DNA from 2 places in the Clostridium sp. Marseille-P299 genome. Region 2 is predicted to be linked to the other one. Evidence: predicted binding sites of a transcription regulator. Region 2 holds the regulator's gene; the other holds the start of a gene.
The links. The regulator HrcA, encoded in region 2, represses chaperone genes, less so after heat shock. The targets are predictions, from matches to a motif close to TGTTAGCACTCNNNNNNNNNGAGTGCTAACA.
Positions count from the first base shown of each region.

Region 1: a site for HrcA is predicted at 5,045-5,075, ahead of BN4220_RS06535 (co-chaperone GroES). Genes of this name have one in related genera too.

Region 1 is NZ_FJVE01000006.1:553,454-562,167, reverse strand. Features, by position in the region: gene BN4220_RS06555 (glutamine--tRNA ligase/YqeY domain fusion protein) at 162-1,865, shown strand; gene BN4220_RS06550 (DUF2225 domain-containing protein) at 1,880-2,728, shown strand; gene BN4220_RS06545 (DUF6062 family protein) at 2,972-3,694, shown strand; gene BN4220_RS06540 (ArsR/SmtB family transcription factor) at 3,749-4,657, opposite strand; gene BN4220_RS06535 (co-chaperone GroES) at 5,129-5,416, shown strand; gene groL (chaperonin GroEL) at 5,477-7,099, shown strand; gene BN4220_RS06525 (DUF6106 family protein) at 7,456-7,959, shown strand; gene guaB (IMP dehydrogenase) at 8,289-8,714, shown strand, end outside.
Region 2 is NZ_FJVE01000007.1:1,365,191-1,373,904, forward strand. Features, by position in the region: gene BN4220_RS13875 (AAA family ATPase) at 1-817, shown strand, start outside; gene BN4220_RS13880 (hypothetical protein) at 807-1,499, shown strand; gene BN4220_RS13885 (MerR family transcriptional regulator) at 1,636-2,817, opposite strand; gene BN4220_RS13890 (AAA family ATPase) at 3,118-4,524, shown strand; gene BN4220_RS13895 (hypothetical protein) at 4,511-5,206, shown strand; gene hrcA (heat-inducible transcriptional repressor HrcA) at 5,700-6,734, shown strand; gene grpE (nucleotide exchange factor GrpE) at 6,770-7,417, shown strand; gene dnaK (molecular chaperone DnaK) at 7,494-8,714, shown strand, end outside.

The DNA of each region.
Region 1 (8,714 bases), on a different contig from region 2:
GTCACAAAGCATTTTAATGGAATGTTTTGTGACTTTTTATTTTTTCTTTGATATTTTGTTAAGTTGTGGTATTATATAGCTATGTTTTCTTTTACAGGATATTATATATTTATGATATTTTAGGAAGAATAAGTTGTATTATGAGTATTAGGAGGAACATCATGGAAAACGATGTTAACGCTATGAACGAAATAAAGGAAACTTCTGAAAAAGAAGTTGTATCAAAAAACTTTATAGAACAAATTATTGATAAAGATATCGAAGAGGGACGTTGTACTACAGTTATCACTAGATTCCCTCCAGAACCAAATGGATATCTTCATATTGGACATGCTAAATCTATTTTATTAAATAATGGACTTGCTAAAAAGTACGGTGGCCGTTTTAATTTACGTTTTGATGATACGAATCCTACCAAGGAAAAGACAGAATTTGTGCAGTCAATTATTGAAGATGTAAAATGGATTGGCGGCGAATTTGAAGACCGTTTATTTTTTGCATCCGATTATTTTGATCAAATGTATGAAGCAGCAGTTAAGCTTATTAAAAAAGGCAAAGCATTTGTATGCGATTTATCCGCAGAAGAAATTCGTGAATATCGTGGTACATTAACTGAGCCAGGAAAGAATAGCCCATATCGTGATCGTAGTGTTGAGGAAAATTTAGATCTTTTTGAACGTATGAAGAACGGAGAATTCCCAGATGGATCTAAAGTTTTACGTGCTAAGATTGATATGTCTTCACCAAATATTAATATGAGAGATCCAGTTATTTACCGTGTTGCAAGAATGACTCATCACAACACAGGTGATAAATGGTGCATTTATCCAATGTATGATTTTGCACATCCAATTGAAGATGCGATAGAGGGAATTACACATTCTATTTGTACATTGGAGTTTGAAGATCATAGACCATTATATGATTGGGTTGTTCGTGAACTTGAATATGTGAATCCTCCAAAACAGATTGAGTTTGCTAAATTATATTTAACAAACGTAATCACAGGAAAACGATATATTAAGAAATTAGTAGAAGACGGAATTGTAGATGGTTGGGATGATCCACGTCTTGTATCCATTAGTGCATTAAGAAGAAGAGGATTTACACCAGAATCCATCAAGATGTTTATGGAACTTTGCGGTGTATCTAAGAGTAACAGTTCTGTTGACTATGCAATGCTTGAATATTGTATTCGTGAGGATTTAAAATTAAAATGCCCAAGAATTATGGCAGTTGTAGATCCAATTAAATTAGTAATTACGAATTATCCAGAAGGACAAGTAGAATATTTAGAGGCACCAAACAATCAGGAGAATGAAGAAATGGGTACACGTATGATCCCATTTGGTCGTGAATTATATATTGAACGCGATGATTTCATGATTGAGCCACCAAAGAAATATTTCCGTTTGTTCCCTGGTAATGAAGTGCGTTTAATGAATGCATATTTTGTTACTTGCCAAGAGTATTTTACAGATGAAACAGGTAAGGTAACTGAAATTCATTGTACTTATGATGAAGCAACAAAGAGCGGTTCTGGATTTAACGCTCGTAAAGTAAAAGGTACAATTCATTGGGTATACGCACCTACCGCAATTAAAGCAGAGGCAAGGTTATATGAGAACTTAGTGGATGAAGAAAAAGGCGTTTATAATGAAGATGGAAGTGTTAATTTAAATCCAAACTCTGTTACAATTATGAAAGATTGTTATGTAGAACCTAGCTTAAAGGATGCGAAAGCACTTGATCGTTTCCAATTTTTAAGAAATGGATTCTTCTGTGTGGATTCTAAAGATTCTAATTCAGAGCATTTGGTATTTAATCGAATTGCTTCACTTAAGAGTAGTTATAAGCCTGTATAGGGGAGGAATTAATAATGGCTAATCTATTTTCTGGGTTAGAGTCCCTTGGATTAGGGAAATTATCAAAACTAAACGTGTATGATGAAGAGCAATCTTCAAAGAAGAATGATAATACGCAACACGTGCAACAACTTAGTGAAGCAGATTTCTTGTTTGACAAAACTTTTAAATGTCCAGTTTGTGATCAGGAATTTAAATCTAAGACAGTAAAGGCTGGTAAGGTAAAATTAGTTTCAGCAGATACAGACCTTAGACCAAAATACCAATTGGTTGATTCATTAAAATATGATGTTGTTGCTTGTCCACATTGTGGATATGCCGCATTAAATCGCTTTTTTAATTACATGACTTCAATGCAATCAAGATTAATTAAAGAAAGTATTTCAGCATCATTTAAAGGCTTAGCACCGGAGGGAGATGTGTTAAGTTATGATGAGTCTATCACAAGACATAAACTAGCGTTAGTGAATGCAATCGTTAAAAAGGCAAAGTTAAGTGAGCGTGCTTACACTTGCTTAAAAACTGCATGGTTGATTCGAGGAAAAGCAGAATCTTTACCTGCGGATACAAAGGATTTGCCAAAAGTAGTGGAAGAACTTCATAAAGAAGAACTGGAATTTTTAACGAAAGCTTATGAAGGTTTTGTAGAAGCGTTTAGTAAAGAGCTATTTCCAATGTGTGGTATGGATGAAAATACTACTACTTATTTAGTTGCTGATTTAGCAAGAAGAATTGGTAGATATGAGGAAGCAACTAGATTAATTTCTAAAGTTTTAACTTCAAGAGATGCAAACGAACGAATAAAGGTAAAGGCTAGAGAAATAAAAGACTTGATATCAGATGATAAACAAACTACAAAATAGTACGTTTATGAAATCTGAGCAAGAGCGTGGCAATAAGGCTATAAAAAAGTAGCCCAAGTGAGCTTAAATATCTGCTTTGACCATAACTTATGGCTGTTTCAGAAGGAAATGTTGGATGTTTATCCACACCATGATGAAACAGCCTTTTTCGCATGATAGAGAATTGGAAATCGACTTGTAAAATGGTGTAGAAAGTACTTTTTGATTACGAATAAGCTGCTATCAGGCAGTATGGAGGATATGATGAAAGAACAATTATATACAATTCCCGTAAATGATGCCTTTAATAAAGATTGTGAATGCCCAATCTGTGAAATGTATCGTTCCTTAGAAGAAGGAGCGATTGAATTCGTAATGGGCCCTAGCTATATGGAAGATGATATCCGTATGGAGACCAATAAGATTGGATTTTGTACGAATCATCTAAAACTTATGTACAAAAATCAAAATCGTTTGGGATTATCACTTATGTTATTAACTCATATGGAAAAGACGATTAAAGATATTGAAAAATTAGCTGCTAGTGGAAGAGGCCCTTCCGGTGGTTTCTTTAAGAAAAAAGAAGGAAGCTCAGCGATATCAGAATATGTAGAAAATCTGAACCACTCTTGTTATGTATGCAATCGCATCAAGGGAATGTATGAACGATACATTGTAACGGTATTTTACTTATATAAAAATGACCAAGAGTTTAAAAAGAAGTTTCAATCCTCTAAGGGTTTTTGTATGAATCATTATGCTTTGTTGTATGAGAAGGCAGCTGATAATCTAAAAGGGAATGAGTTAGAAGAGTTTACTAAGAATTTGAACTTAATATACCTAGAGAATATGAAACGAGTTCGTGATGATTTGGAATGGTTTACAGATAAATTTGATTATCGTTATATAAATGAACCTTGGAAAAATTCGAAGGATGCATTACCAAGATCCATGCAAAAAATCAATAGTATTATTAACATAGAATAGAAAATAAGGGCTTTTACAATAGGTTAATTCCTCCTGTAAAAGCCTATTTTTGCTTTAACTATGTTTTATTTGTATACGAATATCCTGATTATAATTTCCGAAGCCTTTTCCGAACAAACTTATACCACCAAAGTATTTAGGATTGTCAGTAACTGCAATTTTAAATTTTAATATACTTGAATAGTCAAGTTGGAAAGAATCGATAGTGACATCTGAGAGCTTCATTCCATCTATAAAAGTACCTTCTTTTTTTATAGAGATCTGTTTTAACACACCGTGTTGTTTCCAAGAAGTATCAAACCAGTTAGGGGTATAAACACCGGATTCACTTCCAGTATCACCAGCAATCATAAATTTACCGATTGAAACTTGATTTAGATAAAATTCTAATTCACTTGCAAAGGCGGAATCACAGTTAGTTACAATAGAAGCTAATTCCATTTGAATGGTAATTTCATCGATTACGTGAGCAGTAGGTATAAAATTAGGAAGTAAATATTCAACAAATCCTTTTTGAAACCAAAGCATATTAGTAAGCATACGATCTGGGTGAGAGAAATATCTTATATTATCGAGCTCTCCAAGTAACCCCTCCTGTGTCGCTAGTCCGCAGCATGGTTCTATTTGATAATCACTATACTGTCCAATTAAGACATTAGCTTCATAGATATCGGACGGTACTTCCGCTGAAGCGATGTCTACTAAAATCTTATCTAGGCATACACGGCAGTGTTTTTCATTTCCATGGCCAGTTGCCTCATTCGTAATCTTTATAAGACCACAATCCTCAAGTTTTTTAATGTGGCTTGTTAGAGCACCGTTTGTAATATTTAGGTTAGTAGCTAGTTCATTTAAATTCATATCCTTATTATTAAGGAGTAATTTAATAATATCAATTCTTACATCGGAACCGAGTGTTTTAAATAACTCTAATCCAGTATCTAAAGAAGTAATGTGAAGCATTTTTATATCCTTTCAATGCAGCAAATCAATAGATTCTTGCTTTGTAATATATTTCAAGTAATGTATAGTAATGACTAGAGAGTTAATCTACGTAGATGACTAAGCTATGAATAATAAGCAAGGATTGCAAATTACAATCTAATATTTAGCCCTCATTATTCAATTATAACCTAGAATGTAGAGGTAATCTCTATTTATGGGAATAATTATAACAATAAAATGGTAGAATAGATAGAGGGAAAATTTTTAGGTTAAAATGAAAACTAATGAAAAAGTGAGAATAAACGAGGATACAAGAGTATATAATTGAAAAGAGCTTGTATTATAATGATAACTACTGACCAGTGATTTGCATTTAAATGCGAAATTCACTAATATATACCTAGAATTTAGCACTCGTTCAAAGTGAGTGCTAATAATAAAGAAAGTAGTAGATTTACTTAGTCGAACAGTGAATAAGGAGGAAACATTATGAAATTAGTACCTTTAGGAGACAAAGTAGTTTTAAAACAATTAGTAGCAGAAGAAACAACAAAATCAGGTATCGTATTACCTGGACAGGCAAAAGAAAAACCACAACAGGCAGAAGTAGTTGCTGTTGGACCAGGTGGAGTTGTAGATGGTAAAGAAGTTACTATGCAAGTTAAAGTTGGAGATAAGGTAATTTACTCTAAATATGCTGGCACTGAAGTAAAATTAGAAGAAGACGAATATATCGTAGTAAAACAGAACGATATCGTAGCAATTGTAGAAGATTAATTGATTCGAATGAAAGAACTGATTCATACACAATAAATTAAATTATGGAGGATGTTAATTATGGCAAAAGATATTAAATATGCTGCAGAAGCAAGATCAGCCCTTGAAGCTGGCGTTAATAAATTAGCAGACACAGTAAAGGTAACTCTTGGACCTAAAGGAAGAAACGTTGTACTTGATAAATCTTTTGGTGCTCCACTTATCACAAACGATGGTGTTACCATTGCAAAAGAAATTGAATTAGAAGACGCATTTGAAAATATGGGTGCACAAATCGTTAAAGAAGTTGCTACAAAGACAAATGATGTAGCTGGTGATGGTACAACAACTGCAACTGTATTAGCTCAGGCAATGATCAATGAAGGTATGAAGAACCTTGCAGCAGGTGCTAACCCTATTATCTTAAGAAAAGGTATGAGAAAAGCAACTGATTGTGCTGTAGAAGCAATCTCTAAAATGAGTTCTAAAGTTACTGGTAAAGAGCAAATTGCAAAAGTAGCTGCAATTTCTGCTGGTGATGAAACCGTTGGTGAATTAGTAGCAGACGCTATGGAAAAGGTTTCTAACGATGGTGTTATTACAATCGAAGAATCAAAAACAATGAAAACTGAACTTGATTTAGTAGAAGGTATGCAATTTGATAGAGGATATGTTTCCGCATATATGGCAACAGATATGGATAAAATGGAAGCTAACCTTGAAAACCCATACATCTTAATTACTGATAAGAAGATTTCTAATATCCAAGAAATTTTACCTATCTTAGAGCAAATCGTTCAAAGTGGTTCAAGATTATTAATTATTGCTGAAGATATCGAAGGTGAAGCATTAACTACTTTAGTTCTTAACAAATTAAGAGGAACATTCGTAGTTGTTGGTGTTAAGGCACCTGGATATGGTGATAGAAGAAAAGCTATGCTTCAAGATATCGCTATCTTAACTGGTGGTACAGTAATTACTGAAGAACTTGGACTTGAATTAAAAGATGCTACAATGGATCAACTTGGTCGTGCAAAATCCGTTAAAGTTCAAAAAGAAAACACTATCATCGTTGATGGTGAAGGAAATAGAGCAGAAATCGATTCAAGAATTGCTCAAATTAAAGCTCAGATTGAAGAAACTACATCTGAATTTGATAAAGAAAAACTTCAAGAAAGACTTGCAAAACTTGCAGGTGGCGTAGCTGTTATCCGTGTTGGTGCAGCAACTGAAACTGAAATGAAAGAAAACAAACTTCGTATGGAAGATGCCTTAGCTGCTACAAGAGCTGCAGTTGAAGAAGGTATCATCGCAGGTGGCGGTTCCGCTTACATTCATGCTTCCAAAGAAGTTGCTAAATTAGCAAATACTTTAGAAGGAGATGAAAAGACAGGTGCTAACATTATCTTAAAAGCACTTGAAGCTCCATTAAATTGTATCGCACGTAATGCAGGTCTTGAAGGCTCTGTTATTGTAAATAAGGTAAAAGAATCTGTTCCTGGTGTTGGTTTCAATGCATTAACAGAACAGTATGTAGATATGGTAGCTGATGGTATCCTTGATCCAGCAAAAGTTACAAGAAGTGCATTACAGAATGCAACAAGCGTTGCTTCTACATTCTTAACAACTGAATCAGCAGTTGCAAATATTAAAGAAGAAACTCCAGCAATGCCAGCAGCTCCTGGCGGAATGGGTATGATGTAATCTAATATAATCTGTTATAAATGTATATTAGATAAAATCGGATTATTGCTAAGATTACGAAATAGATTATAAATAATATAGGACATTATAAATTCATGGAAACATGGATTTATAATGTCCTTTTACTTTTTGAGAAAATACTTTACTTTCTGAGAAAATACGTAGTACCGCACCAAAGTTGTAATAATCTATTGGAATGCAGCTTGTGTTTTATAAAGATTTAAGAAATTAAGTTTCTTTTTTCATGGAAAAGCCTTTCAATTTCTGCATGTATTTAGTATAATGAATTTTAGGAAGTTATATTGTTACAGGGACTTTCGTACATGTAATAAGCAAAACTAGGAGGGAATAGGTCCATGAATGAGTCATACGCTGAGGCTAGTGTGCGTAGAAGAACTACGATGTCCGATCGTTTGATTAAGGCCGCTATTATTGCATTAATCGTATTTTTTGTTATATTTGGTGTATTATTAATTGGCCAATTTGCGATTTTAGTAGCAACTGTTTTAATAGTTGTAGCAGTCTTTTTATTTCCAAGATTTAATGTAGAATATGAATATGTATTCTGCGATGGACAACTTGATTTTGATAAGATTATGGGGAATGCAAAAAGAAAGAATGCGTTACGTATTGATTTCGAAAAAGTTGAAATGATGGCACCAGTAAACTCACATGCACTTGATGCATATACCCATCAACAACTTAAAGTAAAAGATTTTACATCATTAAATCCAGAAGCTAATGTATATGCAATTATCGCAAGAAGCGAGAATGAAGTATTAAAAATCTTATTTGAGCCAAGCGAAAAGATGCTTGCATGCATTAAGCAAAAAGCACCAAGAAAATTATCTGAGTATTAAAATATTTTTTTAGGGAATGTTGTTAATATTATGCTATATGGGGCAAAACTTCACATAGCGTGAGTTATATTAATAATATTCCCATAATTTATAATTATTTTTAATAAGTAGAGTAGCGTTTCTTGCCCTATAGGGCTTGACATTATATAAGAAAAAAAGTATACTTGTGAAAATTATCGTTTTAAACAGGCAGCGGTCTATAGAAATTATAGACAATTGGCTGATTTTTTATAACAAAAATTAGCGGTGAATTTATTTAAAATTCGTTTCATATACGTTAATTTTTATTTCACTTTATTATATAGTTTTTAGAAAGAGAGGATCTTACAATGGGAACAATTATAGGTGAAGGGATAACCTTTGATGACGTATTACTAGTACCTTCATATTCTGAAGTGATTCCTAATCAAGTAGAATTATCTACTTACTTAACTAAAAAAATTAAATTAAATATACCACTTATGAGTGCTGGTATGGACACAGTAACTGAACATAGAATGGCAATTGCTATGGCCAGACAAGGTGGCATCGGTGTTATCCATAAAAATATGTCAATTGAACAGCAGGCAGAAGAGGTTGATAAAGTAAAACGTTCTGAAAATGGTGTTATTTCTGATCCATTTTCATTATCTCCAGAACATACACTTCATGATGCTGATGAATTAATGGCGAAATATCGTATTTCAGGTGTGCCAGTTACAGAAGGTAAGAAGTTAGTTGGTATTATAACAAATCGTGATTTAAAATTCGAAACT
Region 2 (8,714 bases):
CCAAAATGATAAAAATAAAGATGAGGATTTACTTGAATTTCAGCGTTACAAAGCTTTGTTAGAGGCTCTTGTTAGATTTGGAAACTATGAACTATTTGTTATTAATACAACGAACTCTGGTCTTATTAGTATGAATGCTCTGCCAATTTCTTTTAAGTACCAAGAGAAAAGTATTGGAGCAGTAGGGAATTTTATGCTTCCATTAAATGAAGCAGCTACTATTCCACAGGAAGCTTTTGAGGTCGTACAAAAAGTTATTTCAAATATGAATATTGTTTTAGAACAACTCATTCCTGGACTAACAATCAGTATACGAGATTTAGGAACGCAGGTGCTAGAAAACGGTAAAGTTGGCAGCAGAATTCAGCTAATGTCTCTCAAAAACAAGAAAGAGATTCCTTTGCAATATGAATCAGAAGGTATTAAAAAGATTGTATCTATTCTTCAATTATTAATTGTAGTATACAATCAACCTTCAATTACAGTTGCAATTGATGAGTTGGATGCAGGTGTTTTTGAGTACTTGTTGGGTGAGATTCTTCGTATTATTTCTGAAAAAGGAAAGGGTCAACTCATTTTCACATCACATAATTTAAGGCCTTTAGAGACTATAGACAGGGGATTTATCGCATTTACTACAACAAATCCTCTTAACAGATATATTAGGATGAGTAAAGTTAAAGATAATAATAATCTGAGGGATTTTTATTATAGAGATATTGTTCTTGGGGAGCAAAGTGAAGAAGTATATGATACAACCAACAACTCAGAAATAGCCCTTGTATTTAGAGAGGCAGGTGAGTTGATTGGCTCGTAAGAAGATTGTCTTTGTTATTGTGGAAGGTCCATCGGATGACACAGCAATTGGCGTTCTCCTTAATAGAATTTATGATAGTAATATGGTTCATATTGAAATTATGCACGGAGATATCACAAGTGATTTATCGGTAAATTCTTCGAATATTGTTGCATATATTGGGGACGTTGTTAAGGCATATGCAGAGGCGAACCATTATGAGCAAATTCATTTTAAAGAAATTATTCATTTAATTGACATGGATGGAGCATATATACCAGATGAAAATATTTTAGAAGACAGTAGTGCGGAAAAGCCAGTTTATAGTTTGACAGATATTCGAACTGCCAATCCTAGAGGGATAATGCTACGAAATGCTCGTAAACGTGAAAATATAGAAAAAATATGTTGTTGCCCTAAAATTTGGACGATTCCATATAGCGCTTATTACATGTCATCAAATTTGGACCATGTGCTTTATGGAAAGCTTAATAGCACTGATGATGAGAAAGAAGATGATGCTTTTGCATTTGCGAAACGATATAAAAATAACATACCTGGGTTCATAGAATATATTACAAATTCGGATTTTTCAGTTTCGGAGGATTTTAAGGAATCTTGGAAATATATTAAAGAAGGACTTCATTCTTTAGAGAGACATACGAATTTTGGTATCTGTTTTAAAGAAATTAGTGTGAAGTAGTAATGAATACAAGAGTCTTAATAAGTGAATTAAAAAGAACAATCAGTAGGAAAATTAAGGGTTTCCTGTTGATTGTTCTTTTTCTTAATTCTCTTAAATTTATACTATAGCACTATAGATTCATTCATTGACTTAATTAATTCTTACAAACAAATATCCCAGCATCCTTCGTAATATAAAATCCCTGGGCTGTCTTTTTCTTTACATAGGTACGAAACTCCTTATAACGATCTAAGAGAAACTGATTCTGATTTCCGTGACAGGAGAGAACGTAAGAAATCAGTGCCTCAGGTTCGGTTACGAAAAGCGAATCTTCATATTGTATCCACTGTGTCTGCGTAAAGTATGGTTTCAACAGCTCGTTGCCATTTTCTCTTCCGAATCGTTCGTAAAGTTTCCCAGCCGATAATACAATTCGTTCATCAAAATCAGAGACCAGTTGACTGACTTCTTTCATATGATGGCTTCCATAGGTACTGCAAAGAAAAGTCCCGCCAGGTTTTAGAACACGCTTTACTTCGCTGCACACCTTAGAGATATCGTCACAATAAAAGAGGAGGTGATTGGCGATAACTAAGTCAAAGCTTTGATCCTCATAAGGAATCTGATGGCAATCAAAGGATTTAAAGGTAAATCGAGAATCCGTAGCTCCAATGGCACGACGAGTATCACGAAGCATACCTTCGGATACATCCGATAGCGTAATGTGTACGTTTTTTGGAAGCAGGCTTCGGTGGTCTCTCCACAGTGTTCCGTCACCACATCCGAGTTCAAGTACCTTCATTCCATCATTTATCTTGCATTGTTCATAGATCCACGGAAACCATCCTTGTTGATTTTTTGAATAAAGTCGATGCAACTGGATACGAGCAGATATGTTGGAGGCATTCTGGTACTGGTTTTTCAGACTTTTTTCCATCGCAGTTAAATGGATTAGGTTTAACATCTGACTCCAATCGATGCTATGCTCATTTTCAATTGCCTTCGTGGTATCTTTAATCGTCTGTGCCACCAACTGCATTTGTTCAATGCGGTCCTCCACAAGTTTTAACTGTAGATTCAAGGAATCTGCCATAAAATGATAGTCGGTATCGTGTATGGTCATCTCCTTGATATCGTCCAGTGAAAAGCCAAGATATTTTAACAGCAATATTTGCTGAAGTCGTGCAAAGTCAGAATCTGTATAAAAACGAGCACCATTTGGATTGACATAGGATGGTTTTAATACATTGTGCTCATCATAATATCGAATGGTCTTCTTCGTAATATGTGCCATACGGGCAAATTCACCAGAAGAATAATAGCCAGGTAGTTTCATGGTATCGTTTCCTTTCTTAAGATAGTTCCATTATAATGGAAAGTTCCATTTTGGGCAAATGTAAGATAGATAGAATATAGAAACCCAAAATTAAATTGATTTGATTTATATAAATGTTTATCTAAATCAAATGGCTTAAATAATTTGATCTGTATAATTGAAATATAAATCCGCAATCTCAAGTACTTGGGTTGAATAAACGATATATTTAAAATCGGTATAAAAAATTCCATTTTAGGAAAAACTATTGCGATTAACATCATTTTAAATTACAATAAATGTATAAAAGGAGGGAATCTCATGGAAACCATTGTACGTCTACAGGCTCTAAGTCTTCATAATATAAAGAACGTGAAATACGGCAAAATCGTGATGCCAAACACATATAAGAAACACCCAAGTTATAAGAATGCAGAAGTACTAGGAATTTACGGGCAGAATGGTTCGGGTAAGACAGCAGTCGTGGATACACTTTATTTTATACAGCGCATTATGATTGGGGAGAACTTACCGATAGAACTTGCTGATTATATGGATGCCAGTGAAGACGAAGCAGAAATTAGCGCAGAGTTTTCTATTTATATAGAAGAGAGTGTGTATGAGGTTGGCTATAAGATTTGTTTACAAAAGGTAGGAAAGCATGGCGCTATGATATCCCGTGAAACGCTAACAAGTACGAAAATCACTCCAGAGGGTAGAAGTAGCAAGACGGTTTTTATGGATTATAACCACGGTGATAGCAAAACTGTATTTTCACCGAAGAAGCGTTTTGATGAACTTATCTTAGAGAACAAGGAATATAAGATGGACTTGCTTGTTGCGAAGAAAATAGCAGAAAAAAGCAATTGTTCGTTTATCTTTGGTGAGAACAGTTTAGAAATCTATAAAAAGCCCTTTGAACATTCCTTCAAAGAGTACGCTATGTTAATTACCTCCTTACATCGTTTTGCCCTAACCGACCTTTTTGTCATACGTAACACCCATTCCGGCGTAATCTCAGCGAATTTTGTTCTACCCATGGCATTTAAAATAGAAGATACGGATCAGCCAGGTGGAGGTTTTAAAGGGGATTTTGCAGTTTCGTTAAATAAGCCCACGGTGCTATCATATGAACAAAAAGATATGCTTCATGTGATTGTAAATGAAATCAATACCGTTCTTTGCACGATCATTCCAGGATTGCAGATGGAAGTAAAAGAGTATGGTATGCAGATGCTTGATAACGGTAGAGAAGGAGTAAAAATCGAACTACTATCCGTCAGGGGAGGCGTTAAGATTCCAATTCGTATGGAATCCGAGGGAATTATAAAAATTATTTCTATTTTAAATGCATTAATACAAGCCTTTTCAGATGCCTCCATCTGCCTTGTCATTGATGAGTTGGATGCTGGAGTGTTTGAGTACATGCTTGGTGAGCTTCTTGATATTTTTAAGAAAAGTGCTAGGGGACAGTTGATTTTTACTTCCCATAATTTAAGAGCCCTTGAAATGCTTGATAAGGAGAGCATCATGTTTTCAACGGTGAATCCAGTGAATCGTTATATTCATATGAAGAACATTAAAAGTTCCAATAACCTTCGTGACGTTTATCTGAGAGGCATTACCCTTGGTGGTCATAATGAGGAAATTTATGCGCAAACAGATAGCTTAAAGATTGCCAGAGCATTCCGTAAGGCAGGTAGGAGCATGAGATATGATAAAAAATGAGAAGAAGGTTATTGTCTTTATTGTAGAGGGGATGAGTGAAGAAGCAGCGCTTGGGACCATTATGAAAGAGTTTTTTGTAAATGAGGAAGTGCAGTTTTTCATCGTTCATGGTGATATTACTCTTCATGATTACGTAAGCGTGGACAAGATATTACTAAAGATTAATAAAGTTCTGGACACTGTGAAGGAACGATATCGTTATAAAACTTCGGATTTTCTTAAAATCATTCATATTACAGATACCGATGGTGTATTTATCTCCGATGATAAGGTGACAAAGGCGAAAGTTCCTGAGATTACCTATTATGAAGACCGTGTGGTGGCCCCTTCGGTTTCTTCGACCCTAGAACGAAACCATAGAAAAGCAGATATTTTATTTAAATTAAGAAATACAGGAAAGGTAAAAAAGATACCGTATCGTATTTATTTTAATTCTTGTAATTTAGAGCATGTGCTTTTTGATGAGCTTAAAGATTTTAGCGATGAGGAAAAAGAAGAGATGTCAGATGCCTTTGCGGATCGATACGAAGGGTGTTGTGAAGAGTTTATTGATTTTATATCCAGTGAAAACCTTGCAGTTGTGGGTTCATATCAAGATACATGGGACTTTATTGAGGAAGGGATGAATTCGCTGCAACGCCATAGCAATATGCATCAGATCTTTGGGCAGGACTTGGAGTAGCCATAATTGCTATTACTTATATTATTATGTATTAGAAATCGCAATTATTGACATTTGTTTATGGGATTGGTAAAATAATGTAAATTATTGTTTTGATTCGTAAAATTAGCAACAGCTAAATTAAAGACAGATTTTGCAGGAGCTAATATTAAGAAGATTTTTTGTTATTCCAATTATCATTTTTATTATTGCATGAATAATGGCTGGTGTGTCAGTTATCACATCAGTCACTTTTTTTAGTTGTTAAATATATGAATATCATTCTATTAATTCTATGTTTATAATTTGGGTTAAATGGTTAAGTGTGTTAATTATATGTTTTAATAAAAAAATTAAAAAAAATCCATAATACATATTGACAAAATAATTTGATAGTGATATCTTATGTTTAAAGATATTAGCACTCTAATCGAATGAGTGCTAACAACATCAACATCATATGTTAGCTCAAACATTTCATAGTACAGATGAATCATCTGAGAAAGAGGGTATGATGGAATTAGATGATAGGAAGATAAAAATTTTACAAGCTATTATTCGCAATTACCTAGAAACAGGGGAACCAGTTGGTTCAAGAACTATTTCGAAGGATACGGACTTAAATTTAAGTTCTGCAACAATTCGAAATGAAATGGCTGATTTAGAGGAATTTGGATATATAGTGCAACCTCATACATCTGCTGGAAGAATTCCATCGGATAAGGGATATCGATTCTATGTCGATATGCTGATGGCGGAAAAGACAACAGAGGTAGAAGAGATGCGAGGCATGTTACTTGAAAAAGCAGATAAGATGGAAACACTTTTAAAACAAGTAGCAAAGCTTTTAGCAGTTAATACAAATTATACGACAATGATTACTGCACCACAGTATCGTAGCCGTAAAGTTAAGTTCATACAAATCACTGATGTAGATAGTACACAGATTCTAGCAGTAATTGTTTTAGAAGGTAATATTGTTAAGAATAAAATAATTTCAGTGGATGAACCACTTGAAAAAGAAATTGTTTTAAAACTTAATATTGTGCTGAACACATTTTTACAAGGCTTAGATTTATCGGAGATTAATTTATCCTTAATTCAGAAAATGAAAGCACAGACTGCTGGGTATACTAATGTTGTTAGTGACATACTCGATGCGGTTGCACAAGCAATTAGTGAAGAAGAAGATGTACAAATCTTCACAAGTGGAGCAACCAATATTCTTAAGTATCCTGAATTAAGTGATACAGAAAAAGCCAGCGAGCTGCTTTATACAATAGAAGAGAAAAAGCAACTTACGAATCTCATGAGTAGCGAAGCAGAAAACGGTGAAAACCGAGGCATCCAAGTATATATTGGGAATGAAACACCAGTAGAATCCATGAAAGATTGCGCAGTAGTTACAGCTACTTACCAAATCGAAGAAGGCGTTTATGGAAAAATTGGTATTATTGGTCCAAAACGAATGGATTATGAAAAAGTTGTTAGCACCTTACAAAGTCTTATGAGCCAATTGGATGACATTTTTAAAGGTGATAAAAAATAAGATGTAGTTACGATGGGAAGGAATGGTGAAGATAGTTGTCAGATACAATAGATTTTAACGAGTTAGAAAAAGATGAACTGGAAGATATGATAGAAAAAGATATCGCTGACAGTACAAATAATAGCGATGATACTTCTGAAACAACTGAAGAAGTTACTGAAGAAGCTACAGAAGAAGTAGAAGAAAGCACAGATGAAGAAAACGGTAAAGATAAAAAATCCTTTTTCAAGAAAAAAGATAAGAAAGATAAAAAGGATGAAAAAATCGAAGAATTAAACGACCGTTTGATCCGTACTATGGCTGAGTTTGATAACTTTAGAAAACGTTCTGAAAAAGAAAAATCTCAGATGTTTGAAGTTGGAGCAAAAGACATTATCGAAAAGATTTTGCCAGTTGTTGATAATTTTGAAAGAGGACTAAGCGTTGTTACTGAAGAAGAAAAATCAAGCGCTTTTGTTCAAGGAATTGAGAAAATATACAAACAATTACTTGACGTCCTAGAAGCTGCGGGTGTAAAAACCATTGAAGCAGTAGGAAAAGAATTTGATCCTAATTTCCATAATGCAGTAATGCATACAGAAGATGAAGAATTAGGTGAAAATATTATAGCTGAAGAATTCTTAAAAGGCTATATGTACCGTGACTCTGTTGTAAGACATAGCATGGTAAAAGTAGTGAATTAAATAAGTTTATACCAAAAGATTAGGTTTTAATTAATTTTTTGATTAATTGTTATAATATAAATAGGAGGACAAAAACATGGGAAAAATAATTGGTATTGATTTAGGTACAACTAACTCATGTGTTGCCGTTATGGAAGGTGGAAAACCAGTCGTAATCGCAAACACAGAAGGCGCTAGAACAACTCCATCCGTAGTTGCTTTTACTAAAACAGGAGAAAGAATCGTTGGTGAACCAGCAAAACGTCAGGCAGTAACAAACGCTGACAAGACAATCTCATCCATTAAAAGACATATGGGTACAGATTATAAAGTAAGCATTGATGATAAGAAATACTCTCCACAAGAAATTTCTGCAATGATTCTTCAAAAATTAAAAGCTGACGCAGAAAGCTATCTTGGAGAAAAGGTAACAGAAGCTGTTATTACAGTACCTGCTTACTTTAACGATGCTCAAAGACAGGCAACAAAAGATGCTGGTAAGATCGCTGGTCTTGATGTTAAGAGAATTATCAACGAGCCAACAGCAGCAGCTTTAGCTTATGGTCTTGATAATGAACATGAACAAAAAATCATGGTTTATGACTTAGGTGGTGGTACATTCGACGTTTCCATTATCGAAATCGGTGATGGTGTTATCGAAGTATTAGCTACATCTGGTGATAATAGACTTGGTGGTGATGATTTCGATGAAAGAATCACTCGTTACTTTATTGATGAATTTAAGAAAACAGAAGGTGTTGACTTATCTACAGATAAGATGGCTCTTCAAAGATTAAAAGAAGCAGCAGAAAAAGCTAAGAAAGAATTATCTGCTTCTACAACAACTAACGTTAACCTTCCATTTATCACAGCTACAGCTGAAGGTCCAAAACACTTTGACCTTAACTTAACTCGTGCTAAATTCGATGAATTAACTCATGACTTAGTTGAAAGAACTGCAATTCCAGTTCAAAATGCATTAAAAGATGCTGGTTTAACAGCTTCTGAACTTAGCAAAGTATTATTAGTTGGTGGATCTACTCGTGTACCAGCAGTTCAAGAAAAAGTTAAACAATTAACTGGACATGAACCAAGCAAATCCTTAAACCCAGATGAATGTGTTGCTATCGGTGCATCCGTTCAAGGTGGTAAATTAGCTGGTGATGCAGGCGCAGGCGATATCTTATTACTTGACGTTACTCCATTATCCTTATCCATCGAAACAATGGGTGGTGTAGCTACAAGATTAATTGAAAGAAATACTACAATTCCTACAAGAAAGAGCCAGATCTTCTCTACAGCAGCTGATAACCAAACA